Regions from separate parts of the Clostridium isatidis genome, predicted to be linked through region 2. Evidence: a T-box and tRNA genes for the amino acid it is inferred to sense, from the RefSeq annotation. Region 2 holds a T-box; the other holds one or more tRNA genes.
What was found. A T-box is a leader RNA that pairs with one kind of tRNA and senses whether it is charged. The one in region 2 lies ahead of pheS (phenylalanine--tRNA ligase subunit alpha), so its partner is inferred to be a tRNA-Phe.
Positions count from the first base shown of each region.

Region 1 (12,352 bases), 600 kb from region 2:
GCTTCTTAATATTATGGGCTCCAATATTAGATGTCATTATTATTATTGAATTTCTAAAGTTGATATTTCTTCCCATATTATCTGTTAATCGTCCATCTTCCATTATCTGAAGCAATATATTATATATATCTTCATGGGCCTTTTCAATTTCATCAAGTAATATTACTGAGTATGGATTTCTCCTTACAGCTTCTGTTAGCTGCCCCCCTTCATTATATCCAACGTAGCCTGGAGGAGCCCCAATAAGCCTTGAAACAGAATGTTTTTCCATATATTCAGACATATCTATTCTTATTAAATTTCTTTTATTTCCAAACATAGCTTCAGCTAAGGCATTACATAACTCAGTTTTTCCAACACCTGTTGGTCCGCAGAATATAAATGTTCCTATAGGTCTGTTAGGATCTTTTAAACCAACCCTTGCCCTTCTTATAGCTCTAGAAACTGCTAAAATAGCTTCCTTTTGGCCTATTACTCTTTTTTGTAAAGTTTCTTCTAGACGTAATAACTTCTCAGATTCCTTCTCTGTAAGTTTTTCTAATGGAACCTTTGTCCAGGCAGATACAACCTTAGCTATTTTTTCTCTATTGACTATATAATTACAATTTATTTCATTATTTGAATTAACTCTATAATTATTTAATCTCTCTCTTAACTCCTGCTCTTTATCCCTTAAATAAGCTGCTTTTTCAAAATCTTGATTTATTATTGAATTTTCCTTTTCCTTAACTATATTTTCTATTTCGAATTTTATATCTTCTATATTTTTAATATCTGCAGAATTATTTAAGTTCTCTATTCTTACTTTTGCTGAAGCTTCATCTATTAAATCAATTGCTTTATCTGGCAAGTATCTATCTGTAATATATCTATCTGCTAATTCTACAGCAGCTTCTAAAGCTTCATCTTCTATCTTTACATTATGGTGTATTTCATATTTCTCTCTTATACCCTTAAGAATTAGAAGTGTATCTTTTTTTGTTGGTTCATCAATCCTTACTTGCTGAAATCGTCTCTCTAAGGCAGGATCTTTTTCTATATACTTTCTATATTCATCTATAGTAGTGGCTCCAATACATTTTATTTCACCTCTTGCTAGAGCCGGCTTTAAAATATTAGAAGCGTCTATGGCTCCTTCTGCTGCTCCAGCACCTACTATTGTGTGTATTTCATCTATAAAAATTATAATATCTTGAGACATTTTAATTTCTTCCATTACTCGTTTTAATCTTTCCTCAAATTCTCCTCTATATTTTGCTCCAGCAATCATAGAGGTTAGGTCTAAAGATATTATTTCCTTATCTATTAAAATATCAGGAACATTATTATTAACTATTCTTTGAGCTAGACCTTCAACAACAGCTGTTTTTCCTACTCCCGGTTCACCAATAAGACAAGGATTATTTTTTATTCTCCTGCATAATATTTCTAATATTCTTTGATTTTCTTTTTCTCTTCCAATTACAGGATCAAGTTTCCCTTCTCTTGCAAGTTCAGTAAGATTTACCCCATATTGATTAAGCATTGCTAATTTAGAATTTTTTTTCTTAGCTTTATTTTCAATATTAGCTTCTCCTAATTTGTTTTCATAAAGATAGGTTTGCAATTTATTTTTTGCTAAGTTAAAATTAAACTTTAAAGTTTCTAAAATATAATAAGCTACTCCCTCTTTATCATCTAATAATGATAATAAAATATGTTCTGGTTTTACATTGTTGTGATTAAAGGCTTTTGCTTTAATTAAGCTATCATCAAGAACTTTTTTTGTTTTGGGATTTAATAACATCTCTCCAATAGAAATATCAATATCTCCAAATCCCAAATAATCTTCTATTACCCTTCTAACATCATCAATTGTTATTTTATTATTATAAAGAACTTCCTTTGCATATCCGCCTTCCTTTAATATCCCTAAAAGAATATGCTCTGTTCCTATATAACCATGTTTAAAATATTGTGATTCCCTTTGAGCTTCTACTAAAACCTGCTGAGACCTCTCTGTAAAATTCCCAAAAACCATATATACCTCCAATCCACATTATTTTATTACACTATTAAATTTTATAAATTATGATAAGATAATAGCTAACATTCCCTTAAGAATATCAGCTCTAAGTTCATTCTTGTAATCAGAGGATGCTATTGTTCTATCATTTAAAGTTATTTTCATTATTTCATATTCTCTTTTGGTAATTAAATTTATTTCCTTTAAATGATTTAATATAGATAAAGCTCCATTATAGGTGATGCTATTCCCAATTGAATCACCTATTAACTTTAATTTTTCTCTATTGTCATGATAATTAATTCTCTTTATAACAATGCATCCACCACCACCTCTTTTACTTTCTATAACATATCCTTTCTCATAAGTAAATCTTGTTGATAAAACATAATTAATTTGAGATGGTGCACAGGAAAATTTATCTGCTAATTCGTTTCTACGAATAGAAACTATACTTTTTTCCTCTTCACTTATCATATCTTTTATAAAATTTTCTATTACATCAGAAATTCTTGCCATTTTCTCACCTTCTTAAACTAAAATTTTTATTGACCTTCTTTGACTTTTATTATATATTATTATTTTTTAATTGTCTATTTGTTAATTCTATCAACTTTTGTCAAAACTATAATTGAGGTGATAAAAATATGGAGATTAAGTGGATAGGTAACACAAGTTTCTTAATAAAAACTTCTCTGGGCAAGAAAATTCTTTTAGATCCTATACAAATTCACCCTTTAATAGAAAAGTATGATTTTAATCCAGATATAATTACTTTTAGTCATTTACATAATAATGAAATTATTAATGACTTTATAAATAATAATTCTACTGTTATAACTTCTCCCTGTAACTTTACTAATGAATTTATAACAATTGAAGGCTATAAAAGTTATAGAGATGACCTAAATGGGTATAAAAGAGGAGAAAATATTATATATTACTTTAATATTGATGATTATAAAGTGTGTCATTTGGGTTCATTAGGCCATTGTTTAGATGCTGATTTATTGTCTAAAATATATGGCTGTGATTTTTTATTTATTCCTATTGGCGGGCACTTTTGTTTAGATGGTTTACAAGCAGCTAAACTAGCAAAGAATATTAATCCTAAATATGTAATTCCAATGGCTTATAAAAGTTCTTCAGATTATTTTTTTCTTGATGGACCTCATAAGTTTCTATCATCAATGAAAAATACTCCTTTAATAGAAAAAGATATAATACATACTGATGAGCTATTATTTGATGAACCATGCACTATAATAGTGTTATCAAAACAAAAATAAAGAACCGCTATTACTAGCGGTTCTTTATTTAAATTAAGCTTCTACTGGAGCTCCTACTGGACAAACATTTGCACAGTTTCCACAATCTATGCAAGTATCTTCATCAATGATGAATTGAGTATCTCCTTGAGTTATAGCTTCAACAGGGCATTCTGCAGCGCATGCACCACAGCTTATGCATGAATCTTCTATTCTATATGCCATATAAAGCACCTCCTACAAATAAGAATATTTCATTACTATTCTAACATAGGGATTATAAATTTTAAAGTGTTAAGTTTTATATTTAATTTAAATTACCGTATATCCCATATCTTCTATTGAAGAAATTAAATCATCTAAGGTTATACTAGATTCATCATAGAATATAGTAACTTCTTTTTTAGATAGTAATATTTCACAGGCTATTACACCAATATTTTTAGCTATTGCTTCTCTAATAATAGCAACATCTTTATTATCTTTCATATTAGGAACCTTTAAAAAGGACTTCATATCTATTCTCCCCCTAATTTTCCTCTATAAGATCCTTAAGTAAATTTTTATCTTCTGGTGACTCAACTTCTAATTTTATTTCTGTATCATCAACAGCATCTTCATAACTTCCTTCTACTAATTCAATATTATCTATTTTAAATTCTTCTATTATTTCTTCGTCTATCCTTTTATATTTTACTTTTACACTTTCTTTTACTGTACTATTAGATACAACTTCCCCCTCTATATCATCTATCCTCACAATAGACCCCACTTTAGGTAATCTTTGTCTTATATCTTCATATGTACTTTGCTCATAATTTAAGCAGCACATTAATCTTCCACATATTCCAGATATTTTTGTTGGATTTAATGAAAGATTTTGTTCCTTAGCCATTTTTATAGAAACCGATGCAAAATCTCCTAAAAATGTTGAGCAGCAAAGAGTTCTTCCACAAGCTCCTAATCCGCCTAACATCTTAGCCTCATCTCTTACACCAATTTGTCTAAGCTCTATTCTAGTTTTAAAGATAGTAGCTAAATCCTTTACTAATTCCCTAAAATCTACTCTTCCATCTGCTGTAAAATAAAATATTACTTTATTATTATCAAATGTATATTCTACATCAATTAGTTTCATATTTAATCCATGCTCTTCTACTTTCTTTAAACAAATTTCTAGAGCATCTTTTTCTTTAACTTTATTTTCTTTATGTTTTTTAATATCTTCTTTTTCTGCAACTCTTATTACGCTTTTTAAAGGTGCTACAATATCAGATTCAGGTATTTCCTTAATTCCAATAACACATTCTCCAAATTCTATTCCTCTTGCAGTTTCTACTATGACAAAATCCCCAGCATTTATTTCTAAATTATTTGGATCGAAATAATATATTTTACCTGCCTTCTTAAATCTTACACCTACAACTTCTATCATTATTTAACCTCCATAAAACCTATAAGCATAACTCTAACGGTTAATAAAAAATTAGAGTTTTTTAACAGATTGTATCTACACTCTCCTATTTTATCAATAATCTTAGTAAGTTTCTTATAGGACATTTCAATAGCTAATTGCTTAATATCATTTATTTTATCTTTGTTTATTATTCCCTTTTCATTATTTATTTCTTTGAAAACCATTATGTCTCTTACAAAGGATGATAAAATATTTAATATCTCTTCTTTTTTCTCTTTATATGATGAAAATTTATCTTCAAATTCTAATAAATTACTAATATCACCTTTTACAATTTTATATAATAAATCAATCAATATATCCCGTAAATTCTTTAATGATGAATCCTTTAAAAAAGCTTCAGCTTTTCCAGGTATTCCTTCTGCATATGAAATAGCTGCGCTTACTTCTTCTTCTTTATATTCAGAAATGCCTATATTTTTTAGATATAAATTCACTTCTTCATTTGATAAAGGAGTTAGCTTATGTATTTCACATCTAGATTTTATTGTATCTAGAATCAGCTCTAAACTCTCACATAATAAAATAATATAAACACCCTTAGGAGGCTCCTCTATAGTTTTTAAAAGAGCATTTTGAGCTTGAACGGTTAATTTATTTCCATCATGAATTATAATTATCTTCTTATCTCCCTCATAGGGCTTTTTATTAATCTCATTTATAATTTCCCTAGCTTCATCAACCCCAAAAGAAGCTTTTTTTAATCTATAATTTATAATATCTACAGATTCCCTATTATTCCTAAGCCCTAATATATTTTTAGCTGTTATAATAGCTAAAGGGCTCTTTCCAATTCCGTCTTCTCCAACTATTATGTGGGCATGGGAGATTTCTCCACTGCTGATTCTTAAATTTAAATTATTTAATATTCTGCTATGTCCAATAAATTCCCCCATGATATCCTCCAATAATTTATTTATACCCTAATAAATTGATCTACATCTAAAACAAATATAGTTGCTCCACCTACTTCAACTTCTATAGGATAAGACATAAAGATATCCACATTACCAGTAATAGGTGTTGTAGTATTTATTATCTGCTTGCGTTTTTTGCATGTATCTTCTATCAAACTAATAACATAGTTTACCTTTTCTTCTTCAACTCCAATAATTAAAGTTGTATTACCAGCTTTTAAAAATCCCCCAGTAGTAGCTAGTTTTGTAACCCTAAAACCTGCTTCTGTTACAGAATCAATTAATTCTGCTGAATCATCATCTTGAACTATGGCTATTACTAATTTCATATATAACCCTCCATAAATAATACTATCATCTATATTTTATCATAATTAGATTATAAATTAAGCAAAAATTTATAATCTAATTGCCAGCAAAAACTTCCTGAATATGCTATCTTATTTTATAAATTTAATTATTTTACTTTTTACACTTTCAAAAACTTCATCAATTGATTTTTCTGCATCAATTTTTATAAAAGTTTCTTTATTTGCTTCACATAGTTTAATATAGCCTTCTCTCACCTTATAATGAAAATCCATCTTTTCTAAATCCAGTCTATTTACTTCTCTATCTTTGTTTTTATTTATTCTTGCTAGTCCCACCTCAGGACTTACATCAAAAAAAATATTTAAATCAGGCATGTACTCATCTATTGCAAACTTATTAATATTATATATTTCTTCTATGCCCAATCCTCTAGCATAACCTTGATAAACCAATGAAGAGTAAACAAATCTATCACAAAGAACTATTTTTCCTTGCTCTAATTCTTTAATAACTTTTTCTACTAGATGCTGTCTTCTTGCTGCTGCATATAAAAGAGCTTCTGTTTTAGCATCCATTTGAGTATTATTTTTATCAAGAATTATTTTTCTAATATCCTCTGAAATTTTAATTCCACCAGGTTCCCTTGTTTTTATACACTCTACATTATTTTCAATAAAATAATTATAAATCATCTCTAATATTGTACTTTTCCCTGAGCCTTCTCCACCTTCAAAGGCTATAAACTTTCCTTTTTTCATTTATATCTCCCTCATATGTTTATTTTATATTTTCTTTTTAACCACACTTTTATTTTATTTTTATAATAATTATATTCAAAATCATCTACATTTAATAGAGAAATATTATCATAACATGAATTACATACTAAACTTTTATTAATAATTATATCACTATATATTTCCTTTCCACAAATTATACATTTATTTTCGTTATTATCTATTCCCTTAATTAATAAATCCATATTATAATCCCTTCCTAATCATAAATTTATTATTATTCTCGACACTTAGGTATATTTATAATCATTTAAAGAAAAATAAATATATGGAAAGTTAGGAGGAGTGTAATATGAAAAATTGTATGATTTCTGCTTTAGAAAAATCTAAAACAGATATTAAATCATTAAATGAATTTTTATTTAATAATCCGGAAGCCAGCTATAAAGAAGTAAATAGCAGCAATTATATATGTGAATTTTTAAGTAAACATAATTTTAAAATAGAAAAAAACTTCTTAGATTTAAATACATCCTTTTTTGCTTCTAAGGGAAATGGACATCCAAAAATATGCTTTTTATGTGAATATGATGCAGTATTAAATGAAGGTCACTTAACAGGTCATAATCTCCTAACCGCCACCTCCATTGCTGCCGCTATTGTTTTAGGAGAAATTATACATAAAATTAATGGCTCTGTAATAATAATTGGATGCCCAGGAGAATATTTAGGTGGAACAAAGTCTATAATGACAAAACAAGGAGTTTTTGATGATATAGATGCTGTTTTAGTATCGCACCCAGATGTAATTACTTCTGAAAGCGGCAGTTCTTCAGCAATAGTTCCTATGCAAGTTAAATTCTTAAGCAGTAATGGATTTAGTTTTTTAAATAAAGAAGATTATAACTCTCTAGACGGAATTTTATTAACCTTTAACATACTAAATTCTTTACAAAAAGGATTTCCCAAAGATATTGAAATAAACTCAATATTATCTAAAGGAGGATACACCCCGCTTTTAGTTCCTCCAGAAGCTGAAGCAAAATTTTATATTAGGGGAAAAGAAATGGATGTAGTACGGGTAGTAGAAAATAAAATTAGAGAAATAGTAATATATGTATCAAAACTGATTAGAATTCAATATTCTATATCATTATACGAACCAGAAAGCGAAGAATTACGTACAAATAGAACATTAAATAGGTTGTTTAGCCATAATCTTAAAGAAAATGGAATAATAAATATTCAAGCACCTAGAGATATTAAATCAGGTTTAAGTCTTGGAATTGTAAGTAAAAAAGTTCCTACAATTCATCCATATTTCTCAATAATAAAAGATGAATCAATTAAATATGGAACAAAAGAATTTGCAAAGGCTACAATTTCTGAACATGGCTTTAATGAAGCTATGAAAGCTGCTCTATCTCTTGCCTTTACTGGATATGATATTATAGTTAATGAAAATTTATTAGCAGAAGTAAAAAATGAATTTTACAATAAGTAGGCTCTTAAACTAGAGCCTACTTTTATATTTCCCCTTACTGTTTATTATAATTATTAAATTAATCATTTCCCTTATTTAATATTTTATATTATAGTATAATTAAAGGAGTAATTCATATATGGAGGTCAAATATGATTCAAATTTATAAAAGTGTAAGCGAGGAAAATCCAACCTTAAAAACATTAAAAAATATAGAGAATGGCTGCTGGATTAATATTGTTGCTCCATCTGATGAAGAATTAATATTAATTTCTAAAAAGACTAATGTTCCTTTAGAATTTTTAAAAGCACCTTTAGATGACGAAGAAACCTCTCGTATAGATATAGAAGATAATTGCTTATTAGTTGTAGTTGATATTCCCTTTACTGAAATGGAGGAAAATTCACTTACCTATGATACCTATCCTCTAGCAATAATACATACTGACAAGCAAATAATAACAGTTTGTTTAAAAAACAGCAGAATATTATCAGATTTTATTAACGGAAAAGTTAAATCCTTTTTTACCTTTAAAAAATCTAGATTTATTCTTCAAATATTAAGTAAGATTGCATCAAATTACTTACTTTATTTAAGACAAATAGATAAAAAAAGCTTAATGATAGAGAAGCGTCTCCATAAATCAATGAAAAACAGGGAGCTTATTCAATTACATTCATTAGAAAAATCTTTAGTTTACTTTTCTACTTCACTAAAAGCTAATGAAATAACTTTGGAAAAAATGTTAAAACTCGATATTATGCAAAAGTATGAAGAAGATAAAGATGTCTTGGAAGATGTTATTATAGAAAATAAACAAGCTATTGAAATGACAGAGATATATAGCAATATATTAGCTAGTACAATGGATTTCTTTGCTTCTGTTATATCTAATAATTTAAATATAGTGATGAAGGTTCTAGCCTCTGTTACTATATTAATGGCTATACCAGAAATATTTGGTGGAATATTTGGTATGAACTTTGACAAAATGCCTCTAATAAATCATCCTTATGGCTTTGAGATAATTAGTGTCATAATACTATTTTTAACTATTGGTACAGCTTATCTTCTTTACAAAAAGGATATGTTCTCATAAAAAGGAACATATCCTTTTTATTTTATAATATATAATATTATAAAATAATATAAGTAGGTGAAACCTTGATTAAGCTAAAATCTATTAATAAAGAAAGTTCGACTATTGGAATTATAGCTCCAGCCTCTACAGATGATATTGAAAAAGCAAATAAAAATATTACTCTATTTAAAAAACTTGGCTATAAAATAAAATTAGGAAAAAACATATTCAATTCTTATGGATATCTAGCAGGTACTGATAAAGAAAGAGCAGATGATATTAATAGAATGTTTGCTGACAAAGAAGTAGATGCTATTATTTGTTATAGGGGTGGATATGGATCTATTAGAATAGCTAATTATTTAGACCTAAATACCATCAAAAAAAACCCTAAAATCTTTTGTGGTTATAGTGATATTACCTTACTACTAAACTATATAAATAAAAAATGTAAATTTCCAACTTTTCATGGACCAATGATTAATTCAGATTTTGATGATCCTATAACAGAGCATTACTTTACAAATATATTAGAAAACATCAACAATAAAATAACCTACAATTTAAAAAGTATTTGTAATAATAATTTAAAAGTTTATAACTCAAGAGATTTCAAAGGAAGGTTAGTAGGCGGTAACTTATCTATTATTTGCTCTACAATAGGAACTCCTTATGAAATAAAATTTAAAAATAATATACTATTAATAGAAGAAGTTAACGAAAGTCCCTATGTTATTGATAGAATGTTATCTCAACTTATATGCAGCAGAAAACTTGATAAGCTACAAGCTATAATTCTTGGTCATTTTACAGATTGTACTAGTACTAAAAATACTCTTACAATTGAAGAAATTATCGAAGAAAAATTACTACCTCTTAATATACCTATAATAAAATATTTCCCTTTCGGTCACGATTATCCTAATATTACCATGCCTATTGGAGTTAAATTCAGATATGATTCAAAAAAATATTTATTAATTCAAGAATAAAAAAAATCCTACAAGAAAACTTGTAGGATTTTTTTGGAGGCGCCACCCGGATTTGAACCGGGGATAAAGGTTTTGCAGACCTCTGCCTTACCACTTGGCTATAGCGCCATAAATGGTGCCTCGAACTGGAATCGAACCAGTGACACGAGGATTTTCAGTCCTCTGCTCTACCGACTGAGCTATCGAGGCATATATAACCTGGCAACGTTCTACTCTCCCACAGGGCTTCCCCTGCAGTACCATCGACGCTGTAGAGCTTAACTGTCCTGTTCGGAATGGGAAGGAGTGTTTCCTCTACGCCATTGTCACCAGATTTCAGAGAAATTGTTCTCTGAAAATTGCACATGAATATAGCCATTATTATTTTGGTCAAGCCCTCGACCTATTAGTATTAGTCAGCTAAATATGTTACCATACTTACACCTCTAACCTATCAACCTTGTGTTCTTCAAGGGGTCTTACTAGCTTATGCTATGGGAAATCTCATCTTGAGGGGGGCTTCACGCTTAGATGCTTTCAGCGTTTATCCCTTCCCGACTTAGCTACCCAGCTATGCTCTTGGCAGAACAACTGGTACACCAGAGGTCAGTCCATCCCGGTCCTCTCGTACTAAGGACAGCTCCTCTCAAATTTCCTACGCCCGCGACGGATAGGGACCGAACTGTCTCACGACGTTCTGAACCCAGCTCGCGTGCCGCTTTAATGGGCGAACAGCCCAACCCTTGGGACCTACTTCAGCCCCAGGATGCGACGAGCCGACATCGAGGTGCCAAACCTCCCCGTCGATGTGGACTCTTGGGGGAGATCAGCCTGTTATCCCCGAGGTAGCTTTTATCCGTTGAGCGATGGCCCTCCCACGAGGTACCACCGGATCACTAAGCCCGACTTTCGTCCCTGCTCCACTTGTGGGTGTCGCAGTCAGGCTCCCTTCTGCCTTTACACTCTACGAACGATTTCCGACCGTTCTGAGGGAACCTTTGGGCGCCTCCGTTACTTTTTAGGAGGCGACCGCCCCAGTCAAACTGCCCACCTAACAATGTCCTGTCACCAGCTTCATGGCGTCCAGTTAGAATCCCAATACTATCAGGGTGGTATCCCAAGGACGACTCCACTGAGGCTGACGCCCCAGTTTCCCAGTCTCCCACCTATCCTGTACAGACAATATCGAAACTCAATGCTAAGCTACAGTAAAGCTCTACGGGGTCTTTCCGTCCAATCGCGGGTAGCGAGCATCTTCACTCGCACTACAACTTCGCCGGATTTGCAGTTGAGACAGTGCCCAAGTCATTACGCCATTCGTGCGGGTCAGAACTTACCTGACAAGGAATTTCGCTACCTTAGGACCGTTATAGTTACGGCCGCCGTTTACTGGGGCTTAAGTTCACACCTTCGCTTGCGCTAAGTGTTCCCCTTAACCTTCCAGCACCGGGCAGGCGTCAGCCCCTATACATCAGCTTACGCTTTAGCAGAGACCTGTGTTTTTGCTAAACAGTTGCTTGGGCCTATTCTCTGCGGCCTGCTCTCGCAGGCACCCCTTCTCGCGAACTTACGGGGTCAATTTGCCTAGTTCCTTAACTGCAATTCTTCCGATGGCCTTAGGATTCTCTCCTCATCTACCTGTGTCGGTTTGCGGTACGGGCACTACTTCTCTCTCTAGATGCTTTTCTTGGAAGCATGGAATCAGATACTTCGGTCATAATGACCTTCCCCATCACACCTCAGGATTGTCAGAACGGATTTGCCTATCCTGACTCCCTAAATGCTTAGACTAGCACGACCAACGGCTAGCACATCCTATCCTTCTCCGTCACACCATCGATAATAACGATAATAGTGGTATTGGAATATCAACCAATTGTCCATCACCTACGCCTTTCGGCCTGGGCTTAGGTCCCGACTAACCCTGGGCGGACGAGCCTTCCCCAGGAAACCTTAGATTTTCGGCCTGTAAGATTCTCACTTACATCTCGCTACTGATGCCAACATTCTCACTCGTAATCAGTCCACCGCTCCTTACGGTACGACTTCAGCCCGATTACGACGCTCCTCTACCGCTCACACGAAGTGTGAACCCGTAGC
Region 1 is NZ_CP016786.1:200,504-212,855, reverse strand. It holds gene BEN51_RS01025 (ATP-dependent Clp protease ATP-binding subunit) at 1-2,020, opposite strand, end outside; gene BEN51_RS01020 (CtsR family transcriptional regulator) at 2,069-2,524, opposite strand; gene BEN51_RS01015 (MBL fold metallo-hydrolase) at 2,653-3,294, shown strand; gene BEN51_RS01010 (DUF362 domain-containing protein) at 3,328-3,498, opposite strand; gene BEN51_RS01005 (heavy-metal-associated domain-containing protein) at 3,586-3,789, opposite strand; gene BEN51_RS01000 (PSP1 domain-containing protein) at 3,803-4,708, opposite strand; gene BEN51_RS00995 (DNA polymerase III subunit delta') at 4,708-5,646, opposite strand; gene BEN51_RS00990 (cyclic-di-AMP receptor) at 5,667-5,996, opposite strand; gene tmk (dTMP kinase) at 6,108-6,737, opposite strand; gene BEN51_RS00980 (sigma factor G inhibitor Gin) at 6,749-6,961, opposite strand; gene BEN51_RS00975 (zinc-binding metallopeptidase family protein) at 7,069-8,220, shown strand; gene BEN51_RS00970 (magnesium transporter CorA family protein) at 8,352-9,299, shown strand; gene BEN51_RS00965 (S66 peptidase family protein) at 9,365-10,273, shown strand; tRNA gene BEN51_RS00960 (tRNA-Cys) at 10,308-10,381, opposite strand; tRNA gene BEN51_RS00955 (tRNA-Phe) at 10,387-10,462, opposite strand; rRNA gene rrf (5S ribosomal RNA) at 10,470-10,586, opposite strand; rRNA gene BEN51_RS00945 (23S ribosomal RNA) at 10,639-12,352, opposite strand, start outside.
Region 1: it encodes a tRNA-Phe, which carries the amino acid that the T-box ahead of pheS (phenylalanine--tRNA ligase subunit alpha) is inferred to sense. The anticodon was not compared.

Region 2 (12,352 bases):
TTTGATACAGAAAGAGAAAAATCAAAATTAAAAATTATCTTAAAATAGCACCAAGCTTGTGTTCAAGACTTCTTAAAATTTTATCATGAACCTTATTTACATCATTATCTGTTAAGGTCTTTTTATCATCCCTATATGCTATTGAATATGCTATACTCTTCTTACCTTCGGGAATTTGAGCACCCTTATAGATATCAAATAATTTCACCTTTTCTACTAAATTACCACCTGCTCTTCTAATTGTATCTTCAATATCTTGAACTAATATTTCATCATCAACAAGTAAAGCCATATCCCTAGTAACAGCAGGGAACTTTGGCAATGGCTTATAAGACTTAGTAATATTCGCATAATTAAATAGTATATCTAAATCTAATTCAGCTAAATAGCAATTTTCATCTATACCATAATTTTCTATTACTGTTGGATGGACTTCTCCTAAAGTTCCAGCCTTTTCTTTTCCAATCATAATACTTGCAGTCTTTCCAGGGTGGTAACTTAAATTTTCTGACTCCCTTTTAAATTTTACTTTGTTAAGTCCAAGGGTCTCTAGAACATTTTCAACTACTCCCTTTAAATCAAGAAAATCACATTCCCCGTACATTCCTATTGTTAGTATAGTCTTTTCTTGAGGCAGCTTGCTTTCATCTTCATTTTTAATATATACTTTACCAACTTCAAACAACCTTACATAATCATTGTTTTTAGAATAATTTCTAGCTAAAGATTCCATCATTGAATGAATTGTGGTCGTTCTCATTACAGAATAATCTTCCCCTAATGGATTTTTAATTTTTACTACATTTCTTAATTCGCTATCTGCAGCTAGATTAATCTTATCAAAAACCTTAGGTGATATAAATGAGTAACTAATTGATTGATTTATACCGCTTGCAATCATTGCTTTTATAACTTCTTCTTTTAATATTTCCTTTTTATATTTTGGTTCTCTTCCTGTAGAAACCTTAGCTATTGTAGTAGGAATTTTATCATATCCGTATATTCTAGCAACTTCTTCTGCAATATCTTCTTTTATTCCAATATCAACTCTAAAGGTTGGAATTGTAATAACTAAATTATCTCCTTCTAAAGTTGTCTTTAAATCAATTAAATCAAGATAATATTTCATATCTTCTTTTGGAATATCAGTTCCTAAAAATCTATTGATCCATTTTGAATCAACAGTTATTGAACTTTCTTCCTTTTTGCCAGGATAAACATCTATTGTTCCTTCCATTATCTCACCACAGCTAAGCTCACATACTAATGAACAAGCTCTGTCTATGGCTAAAGCTGCTAAATTTGGATCAATATCTTTTTCAAATCTTGAAGAAGCTTCAGTTCTTAGATTTAACTTTTTAGAATTAACTCTTATGTTAGTTCCATCAAAATTTGCTGCTTCAAAAATAACTTCAGTTGTGTCATCTTTAATTTCTGAATTTAATCCCCCCATCAATCCTGCTAATCCAATTGTTGTTTCATTATCCTTTATGCAAAGGAAAGTTTCATCTAATTCTCTTTCTATTCCATCTAAGGTAGTAAACTTTTCATTATTTTTAGCTCTTTCTACAACTATTTTATTGCTTGATATTTCTCTTGCATCATAAGCATGCATCGGCTCCCCAATTTCTAACATTACAAAATTTGTAATATCAACTATATTATTTATAGGTCTAATACCAGCATCAATTAATCTCTCTTGCATCCAGCTTGGAGATGGTCCGATTTTAACATTTTTAACCCCTCTAGCCATAAACCTTCTACATAAATTATCTCTAACTTCTACATGTAGAATATCATTTATATTTTTATTTATCTTAGCTTCGTAATTTAAATTTGGCATTTTATATGATTTTCTTAAAGCTGCTGCAACTTCCCTAGCCATACCAATCATACTTAAACAATCTGGTCTATTTGATGTAATATCAAAGTCTAAAACAGATTTGTTCAAACCTAAATATTCCTTTATATCTACACCAATAGGAGCATCTTTTGGCAATATCATTAAACCATGAACTGGTTCATCTCCTGCTATTCCTAATTCTTCTTCTGAACAGAACATACCGTTAGACACTTGACCTCTTAATTTTCCTTTTTTTATTTCTGTTCCATCTGCTAAAATTGATTTATGAAGAGCCACAGGAACTATATCATTTTCTTTCATATTTGTTGCTGCAGTAACTATTTGTATTAGTTCTTCTTTTCCAATATCCACTTGGCAGACTTTTAATTTATCTGCATCTGGATGCTGCTTTATTTCAACTATCTTACCTGTAACAACATTTTTAATTTTATCTCCTTGAGTAATTACTTCCTCTAATTGTGATCCTGTTAAGGTTAGTTTATCTCCTAATTCCTTAGGATTTACATCTATATCAACGTAATCTTTCAGCCAATTATATGGTACTTTCATTTGTCTACCTCCTATTAATTAAAATTGATCTAAGAATCTCATATCGCTTTCATATAAAAGTCTAATATCATCAATTCCGTAACTTAACATAACCATTCTATCAACACCAAATCCAAAAGCAAAACCGCTATAAACTTCTGGATCTATTCCGCAGTTTCTTAAAACATTTGGATGAACCATACCGCAACCTAATAGCTCAATCCATCCGCTATTTTTACAAACCTTACATCCCTTACCACCACAAACAAAGCATGTTGCATCCATTTCAGCTGAAGGCTCAGTAAATGGGAAGTGATGTGGTCTAAATTTTGTTTTAACACTATCACCAAACATCTTTTTAGCAAATAATTCTAGTGTCCCTTTTAAATCTGCAAAGGTAACTCCTTTATCAATAACTAAACCTTCCATTTGATAGAATATAGGTGAATGAGTCGCATCTACAGAATCTGATCTATATACCTTACCTGGTGCAATCATCTTAATTGGAGGTTTTTGATTTTCCATAACTCTAATTTGTACTGGAGATGTTTGAGTTCTAAGAACTATATCATCATTAATATAAAATGTGTCTTGTTCACTTCTTGCTGGATGATTTTTAGGAATATTTAAAGCTTCGAAATTATAGTAATCTAATTCAACTTCTGGTCCTTCTTCAACTGTAAAGCCCATTGAAATAAATATATCTTCCATTGCTTTTAAAGTTAATTCTAAAGGATGTCTTTTTCCTATTAACTTTTTTCTTCCTGGAAGTGAAATATCAATAACTTCAGAAGCTAATTTTGCCTCTTTTTCCTTTGCTTTAATAGCTTTAGCAACTTCCTCAATTTTAGCTTCTAATTCTGCCTTTATTTCATTTACTAGCTTACCAACTATAGGCCTCTCTTCTTTCGATAAGCTGCCCATAGATCTTAAAATAGTAGTTAATTCTCCTTTTTTACCTAAATATTTTACTCTTATTTCATCTAAGCTTGAACTATCATTTACTTCAGCTAAGCTTTTTAATGCATTTTCCTTAATTTCCATTAGTTTTTCTTGCATTAATTTTCCTCCTTATTTTTATATAATAAAAAAACTTCGCCCACAACAAAGGGACGAAGTTATCGTGTTACCACCCTAATTGATAATATAAAACTATATTATCCACTTAATTCAAATAACGGTAAATCCGCTAGAAACTACTTTAATTTCACTTCTAGAACTCCTGAGGGAACTTCAATATAATAATACAATAAATCGGCTTTCAGTCTACGACCAATTCTCCCTGAAAAGTTATTATATTTACTTTCCTCATTCACAGTTTTTACATATTTAATTTATTATATATTATATAGTTTAGCTTTTATAATTTCAAGTGAAATCTTCTATTTTTACTATAAATATACTAATTGCTTTTACATTAAATTTTGTCTTACTTTTTCAAATAAAATTATTGCTGATGCAACTGCAACATTTAGTGACTCAGCTCCTCCAGGCATAGGAATCTTAACCTTTTTATCGGCTAGATTAAAAAGTTCCTCACTTATACCATTACCTTCATTACCGACAGCCAGCATAACCTTACCTTTTAAATTTTCATTAAAAAAGTTTTTTGATTCCTGTAAAGATGTAGTTACTAATGCTACCCCTTTATCTTTTAATTTTTTAATTATTGTAAATTTAGAATCATCATAATAAATTGGTATATAAAATATTGATCCCATTGTAGATCTTATTGTTTTTTCATTATAAATGTCTACAGTTCCCTTCGTTAATATAATCCCATCCACTCCAGCAGCATGAGCTGTTCTTATAATTGTACCTAAATTACCAGGATCTTGAACCTTATCACAAACTACATAAAAATCACCATTTAGATTTTCTTCTATATTTTTAAATTTTGCTATTGCTAAGATACCCTGAGGATTTTCAGTCGAAGATAAACTAATAAATAAATTTTCTGAAATCAGAATGATTTTGTCTTCACTTCTGTCCCTCAAATACTCTGCTTCCTTCAAATTACTTAAATTATCTTCAGTAATAATAATATATTCTATATCTATTTTAGCTTTAACTGCCTCTTCTATAATACGAAACCCTTCTAAAATAAACTTTCCTTCTTTAATTCTATATTTTTTCTCTTTAAGTTTCTTTATTGTTTTATATAGCTTATTATCCTTGCTTTCTATGTAAATCAATACTTTACACCTCTTTATTTTGAAATTAGTTTTTCTATCTTATTTAAATCCTCAGATTGAATTATTGATATAATTATATCATTTTTTAATAAAGTTTCTTCCCCTAAAGGTGAAATTATTACTTTTTCACTCCTCTTTATTGCTATAACATTAATTCCATATTTTGTTCTCAATCTTATATCTTTAATTAATTTTCCAACCCATTTATTTGGTACTTGTATTTCCATTATAGTGTAATCTGAAGAAAATTCTATATAGTCTAATATGTTTGAAGACACTAAATTATGAGCAACTCTTACTGCTAACTCTTTTTCAGGGAGGACCACCCTATCTACACCTATTTTTCTTAAAACTTTACCATGCAGATCATTTTTCGCTTTAGCTATTATATACTTAACGCCTAATTCTTTAACTAATATTGTAACCATAATACTAGACTGAATATCCTCTCCAATAGTAATTACTGCTACATCAAAATTATTTATCCCTATAGATTTTAATGCATTTTCATCAGTTGCATCTAATACAACTGCTTGAGTTACCTCATCTGCTATTTCCTGAACCAAGCTTTCATTTTTATCAATTGCTAAAACGTCATTTCCAAGAGATTGTAAAGTTCTAGCCATAGATGAGCCGAATATTCCAAGTCCAATAACTACAAATTGTTTACTATACATTAATTATATCACCTATCCTATTAAAATTTTTCCTTTTGGATATTTATATTTTTCATTTCTATCATTTTTTCTTAAAGATAATATTACTGTTAAAGGTCCTAGTCTACCAATATACATAAGTATCATTATAATAATTTTCCCAAAGTTTCCCAGGCCAGGAGTTAAATTTAATGTAGATCCAGCTGTACTTAAAGCAGCAGTTACCTCAAAAAATATACTTAAAAAATCTACCTCTTTATAAGCATAAACTAAGATTATAGTTGATAAAATTACTAACGATATTCCTAGAAAAAATATAGTAAAAGCTTTATATATTAAATCTCTAGTAAATCTTCTTCCAAAACATTCAGTATCTTCTCTTCCTCTTACTACTGATACTAAGGTTAAAAATATTATAGATACTGTAACTGTTTTTAAGCCCCCAGCAGTTGAGCCTGGTGATCCCCCTATAAACATTAAAATCATAACTAAAAACTTACTTGAGTTTGTCATATCTATTAAATTAATATTATAAAATCCTGCTGTCCTTAGTGATATGGAAGAAAAAAAGGAACTTAATGTTTTTTCTTCAAATTCCATTTTTCCTAAGGTTAATTCATTATTATATTCAAATAATAATATCAATAATGCACCAGTTACAATAAGAATTAATGTAGTTATTAGCGATAATTTTGAATGAATTGAAAGCCTTTTGTTATCTTTATTTCTTAATATTTCTAAAATTACTGGAAATCCAATGCTCCCAATGAATATTAGTAAAGAGATAACAAAAATAATAACTATATTCTTATTATAGTTTATAAGACTGCTTTCAAATAAATCTATGCCTGAATTACAAAAAGCTGATATAGAATGAAAAATACTATTAAAAAGCCCTTGTTTAACTCCATATTCTGGAATTAATTGTGTTGCTAAAATTATTCCCCCTAAAAGCTGTAAAGAAAAAGAAAATAATAAAATACTTTTTATGTCTTCTACTATATTTTCAACAGAAAATGTATTCATTGATTCTTGAACAAGTAATTTATTTTTTAAAGTTATTTTTTTACCTAGTAGTTGAGAAAAAATCACAAAAAATGATGCAAATCCTAAGGAACCTATCTCTATTAATAATGCTATTATAACCTTTCCAAATCCACTCCAATGCTGTGAAGTATTCAAAGTAGTTAATCCTGTTACACATACTGCTGAGGTAGAAGTAAAAATTGCATCAATAAAATTTGTATAATTATTTTGACTAGATGATATAGGAAGCCATAATAATAATCCTCCAATAAGTATAATTAAAATAAAACCAATTGATAATATTTGAACTAGATTTAAATTTTTTTGGTTATATTTATTAAATTTCATATAACACCTCAAAATAAAATTAAATTTTCTATTTTATTATTTACAATTTTAATTACAATATTAGAATATAAAAAATGCGACCCTTGGGTCGCTTAAATTTATTTATTCAATTGAGCCTTTGCTACTTCTACTAAATCAGCAAAAGCCTTTGGATCATTAATAGCTATTTCAGATAACATTTTTCTGTTCATATCAATTCCAGCTAACTTAATTCCATTTATAAATTTTGAATAAGATAATCCATTCATTCTTGAAGCAGCATTAATTCTTGCAATCCATAGTCTTCTAAAATCTCTCTTCTTTAATCTTCTTCCTACGTAAGCATTTCTTAATGCTCTAATAACTGTTTCATTAGCAGTTTTAAATAATCTGCTCTTTCCACCATAATAACCTTTTGCAAGCTTTAATACTTTTTTATGATTTTTACGTGCATTTACCGCTCTTTTTACTCTTGCCATGTTTCAAACCTCCTATTTTTATAAGTATGGTAATAGTTTCTTCATTGCTTTTTCTTGAGTTGTTGAAACGTAAGCAGTTTTTCTTAAGTTTCTCTTTCTCTTAGCACTTTTCTTTGTTAAGATATGACTTTTAAAAGCTTTTGCTCTTTTTAATTTTCCAGTACCTGTTTTCTTAAATCTTTTTGCTGCACCTTTATGAGTTTTCATTTTTGGCATTTTAAAGCCCTCCTCTCAATAATGAATATATTAAATAATCTTACTATTTTATAAGTAATTTTATGCTGTCGTAATAAACACAATAAAAAAAGACAGCAAATTGCCGTCCTCACAATATCCAAACTCTTAATTTTAGCTAATAAAATTAAGTTCAGAATACATAACCTTACTAAGCTAGGCCGTAAGGTGAGAAACGACTTTGTTTCCTCTTAACATATAGTATTATATTATTAGCTAAATTACTTGTCAACCTTTATTTATTTTTATTTTAAATAGTTATTAACCAAGCTCTACCCTATCTTCAAAAACATTTATTATAGTTTCCAAAAATTCCTTATTCATACAATTATCTTTTCCATATATCTTAACTTTCCTAGGAGCGTTAGTGATTAATCCACTAATTATTATATCTTCCATTTTAGCTTCTGTATCAATTTCTGTATCTGCAATTTCTTTCATAAACTCATTAAAGATATCCTTGCCTGCTTTATTTTTTATTATATATTTTCCCCCCTCATTAATAAATATATCTATTTCTTCAATTTTACTTTCTTGTATATCAACAAAATATTTAAGAAGCTTTACAAATTCTTTATATTCTTTCTCTACCATATAGTTTTCAATAACTTTATCAATAACTCTTTCTATATTACTCTTTAGTTCCTTCATTCTAAATCTTATGAAACCATTTATATTAATTTCTGAATTTTCCTCTAAAAATTCTTTTATTTTCTCTATTATATTATTTATCTTATTCATATAATAAACATAATTTTCTGTCTCTGTAAAACTCTCTAGCAATAAAATTTTCATTATTTTTTCTTCTACTTCAATTATCTCATCTTGTTTTAAAAAGAAATAATTTTCTGTTATATAATCAAACATCTCACGATTTTTATATTCTTTTATCACAATTTTATATAAAACATTACTCATATATAAATCTATTATATCTTTTATCTTTTCATTATAACAATCATCATCACAAAGCAATTTTACAATATGATTATCTTGTTCCACACTTTCTACTATTCCAATATTTATATCTTTCTTTTTAAGAATGATCCTTAGTTCATAAATCTCACTTATAAAATTAATGTCAGTATCATATACAAGTTTTTGTACAAGCACGGATTTCACTCCCTTTCTAATAATAGTATGTTTAAAAATTATAACTATATACAAATTTCTTGAAGTGATAAATTTAATTTTTATGTATAATAAGATTAAAATATATAATAAGGAGAAATATATATGATTTGCTTTATTGATTATAGAACTAATGAGGAAGAAAGAAAATCACTAAAATCCCTCAATCTTTCCTTAATTGAAATTCCACCTTGTGATAATTTATATGAAGCAATAAATGGTCATGTTGATATACAAGTAAACATATTAGACAAAAATAAAAAAAAGATAATAATACAAAAGGAAATGCCTGAAACTTTTAAAAATCTACTTATTAAGAACAATATTTCATTTATTGAAAGTAAAAATTCCTTAGGTTATAATTATCCAAGCAATATTAGTTTAAATTCATTAATATTAAATAATTATTTTGTTCATAATCTAAAATTCACCGATCCTAATTTATTAAGCACACAAAAAAGCAAGATATTAATTAATGTTAAACAAGGTTATACAAAATGTTCTTCATTAATAGTTGCAGATAAAGCCATAATAACTAGCGATAAATCGATTTATAATAGCCTTATTAAAGAGAATTTTGATATTTTACTTCTTCCCCCAGGAGATATTATTTTAGAAGGACTAAATTATGGCTTTATTGGTGGTACAGGTGGGCTAATAAATAAAAATATAATAGCATTTTTCGGCAGTCTTGATAATTATTTATATGGGAAAGAAATTAAAAACTTCTTAGCTAAATATAATGTTAAACCCATATATCTATCTAAGGGAAAATTGATAGATAGAGGAAGTTTAATGGTTTTATAGCCCTTAATATAATACGTTTTTAGGCTATAAATGTTTCTTATAAGCAATCTCATTGCTTTAAATTATATATAAATATAAAAAGGTGCATTTTAAACAGCACCTTTTTTAAATTAATAGTCACTATTCTTTTAATATAATCTTCGTTATTTGACTTATTTTCTTTTTAATATCATCATACTTCATATTAGATTTGCACTCTATTTTATCTAATATAACAAGAATTTCTTTAATATTTTCTTCAAACTCCTTATAATTTTGATTTCCCCTACCTAATTTATCTGCTATAAATAATAATATGATATCATTTATTTTATTACTTTCTATTAAGCCTTTATAATCAGCAAATTTCATATTTTTACCTATATATATATGATGCATGTGATATCTAACTAATATTTTTACATCTTCTGCTAATTTATTATCTACATATTTACTCATTAAATTATAAGCCATTTTAGCTCCTTCTCTATCATGATCATAGGATCTATATCTTCCACGAATAAATTTTGTTGTTGGTATTTTCCCAATGTCATGTAATAAAGCTGCCCACATAAAGCTTCTAATATCTTCAGAAAATTCCTTTATTATTGAAGCTATATCAACAACCATTTTTGTATGATTCCATACATTTCCTTCAGGATGATATTTCTTCTCTTGAGGTATATCTCTTAATTTAACTATTATCTTAAAATCAGATGCTTTAAATTCTTTCCCTTCTATAATTTTTTCTAACTCCAGGGATGGCTTCTTTTCTTTTAAAAGGATTTCTTCTATATTAATAAAAACATTATTATTCATATCATCACCTCCAAATTTATTATTTGTACTTAATATAAAATTTATTTTTCTTAGCATTAAAATTAAGAAATAACATATAATAATTATAAATTTATTAATACTTATGGCGCTATAGCCAAGTGGTAAGGCAGAGGTCTGCAAAACCTTTAGCCCCGGTTCAAATCCGGGTGGCGCCTTTATAAAAAAACTGACTGTTATAAATTTTTTATAACAGTCAGTTTTTTAGTGCTTATTACTAAGTGTGGAATTTTAAATATAACAGTTTCTTAATTTCTCACTACAAACCACTCTATTTTGCTTGTTTTAACAATTCACCGATATCTTCTTTATTAAATCTGTAAATTGCATTACAGAAATCACATTTTATTTCTTCTTCCTTACCTTCTTCATAAATTTCACTTAACTCTTTTTTTCCTATAGAAATTAGTGCTTTTTCTACTCTTTCTCTAGAGCAATTACACTTATATTCAGGAGTAATTTCTTCTAATATTTTTAAATCCATTCCCTCAAAAATAAATTCAATTACTTTAGTAATATCCCCATATTGAAGTAACATTTCTGTAATAGAAGGAATTTCTTGTAATCTATATGTAATTAAATCTGATAATAATTCATCTGCATCTGGCATCATTTGAATTATAAATCCACCTGATGTTTTTATTGAAAGATCCTTATCTACTAATACTCCTAAAGCAACCGCAGATGGTGTTTGTTCTGATACCGTAAAATAATAAGCTAAATCTTCTGCTATTTCTCCAGTATATATTGGAACTCTTCCAATGTAAGGCTCTCTTAAACCTAAGTCTTTAATAACTATAAAATCACCATCCTTACCAATAAAACCTCCTACATCTAATTTTCCTATTGAGTTTAGAGGTCTATCACTGTATGGATTTCCAACTAATCCTTTTACTTTTCCACCTTCATGAGCAGTTACTGTAATACCCTTAGCTTCTCCATTTCCATCTATTTTTAATGTTAAAACTTCATTTTTACCTTTCAAGGTTGACCCCATAAGAGCTCCTGCAGTTAACATTCTACCTAATGCTGCAGCCGCTACAGGTGAACAGTTATGTAATGTTATTCCTTCATTAACTAACTCTCTTGTTTGTCCAGCAATTATTCTTACCATTCCATCTTTTGCTGTCGCTTTTATTATTTTATCCATCTTATACCTCCAACTATTCTACTTTTACTACATAGACTATACGTTCTGATTTTTCTTTTACCCTCTCTTTAGTATAATCCTCATATTTTCCAACAATTTTAAACCCAATATCCTTTAATGCTTTTTCAATAAATTCTTCCTTATAAGCTCTTTCAAAATGATTTTCATCAAATCTTTCATACGCATTATCATTTTTCACAAAAAAGGTTAAATACATACTTACAATATCATCTTCAAATTCATTTTCCCAGACATAGAAGACATCGTCTTCATCATAGGTATAAATATTATTTCCTAAAATCTTTGAAAGTTTATAATAAGAATTAATATCAAAAATAAATATACCATTGTCCTTTAAGTGATCTTTTACACTTTTTAGATAATCGAAAAAATCATTATCTTCTAATATATAATTTGTTGCATCTAATACTGAAGTTATTAAATCAAATTTTCTATTTAAATTAAGTTCACTCATATTTTGACAAATTAACTTACAATCAATATTTTCTTCCTGAAATTTTGAGAAGGCTTCAGTTAACATATCTTCTGATAAGTCAACAGCAAAAGACTCCTTAAATTTTTTTGCTAATTGAACAGTTGCATTTCCTGTTCCACAAGCTACATCTAAATATGAATTAAAGTCTATATTTTCTTTCTTGCATATTTCGATTATTCTATTACAAATTTCTTTATAATTAATATCTTCATTAATTAATTTATCATAAATTTTAGAGAACTCTCCATAAGACAACCTTCCACTCCCCCTTTATAGAGTTTTCCAAAGACTATATTAAATGTAAATTGAATTTTAGTCAATGTATCTAACAATAATATTAATATTATTGTTACTTTCTTCCTAAAATCTCATCATTTGTAGGTATTTTAAGTTCTCTTTTTCTCTTAGTCATAATCCCTCCAATTCTTCCTGTTTCTTCGGAAGTCAAACCACCCCATCCATATTGGTCTACCTTATCTTTTAAACCTAATTCTTCAGCTATTTCATATTTAAGCTTTTCTCTAAGTAATTCTTCTGGTGATAATTCCTTTTTTGACTTTATTTTTGACTTTATTATTTTTTTCAATGGTGTTTTACTCATTTTAATACCCCCTATCGATTTGATATTAATATCTTTTCCAAA
Region 2 is NZ_CP016786.1:795,517-807,868, reverse strand. It holds gene pheT (phenylalanine--tRNA ligase subunit beta) at 35-2,413, opposite strand; gene pheS (phenylalanine--tRNA ligase subunit alpha) at 2,432-3,451, opposite strand; T-box leader at 3,498-3,717, opposite strand; gene BEN51_RS03820 (TrmH family RNA methyltransferase) at 3,805-4,587, opposite strand; gene BEN51_RS03815 (potassium channel family protein) at 4,602-5,264, opposite strand; gene BEN51_RS03810 (TrkH family potassium uptake protein) at 5,277-6,617, opposite strand; gene rplT (50S ribosomal protein L20) at 6,716-7,075, opposite strand; gene rpmI (50S ribosomal protein L35) at 7,094-7,291, opposite strand; gene ytxC (putative sporulation protein YtxC) at 7,571-8,422, opposite strand; gene BEN51_RS03790 (DUF6873 family GME fold protein) at 8,546-9,247, shown strand; gene BEN51_RS03785 (HD domain-containing protein) at 9,368-10,045, opposite strand; tRNA gene BEN51_RS03780 (tRNA-Cys) at 10,151-10,221, shown strand; gene hslO (Hsp33 family molecular chaperone HslO) at 10,335-11,213, opposite strand; gene BEN51_RS03770 (class I SAM-dependent DNA methyltransferase) at 11,227-11,964, opposite strand; gene BEN51_RS03765 (alpha/beta-type small acid-soluble spore protein) at 12,059-12,310, opposite strand.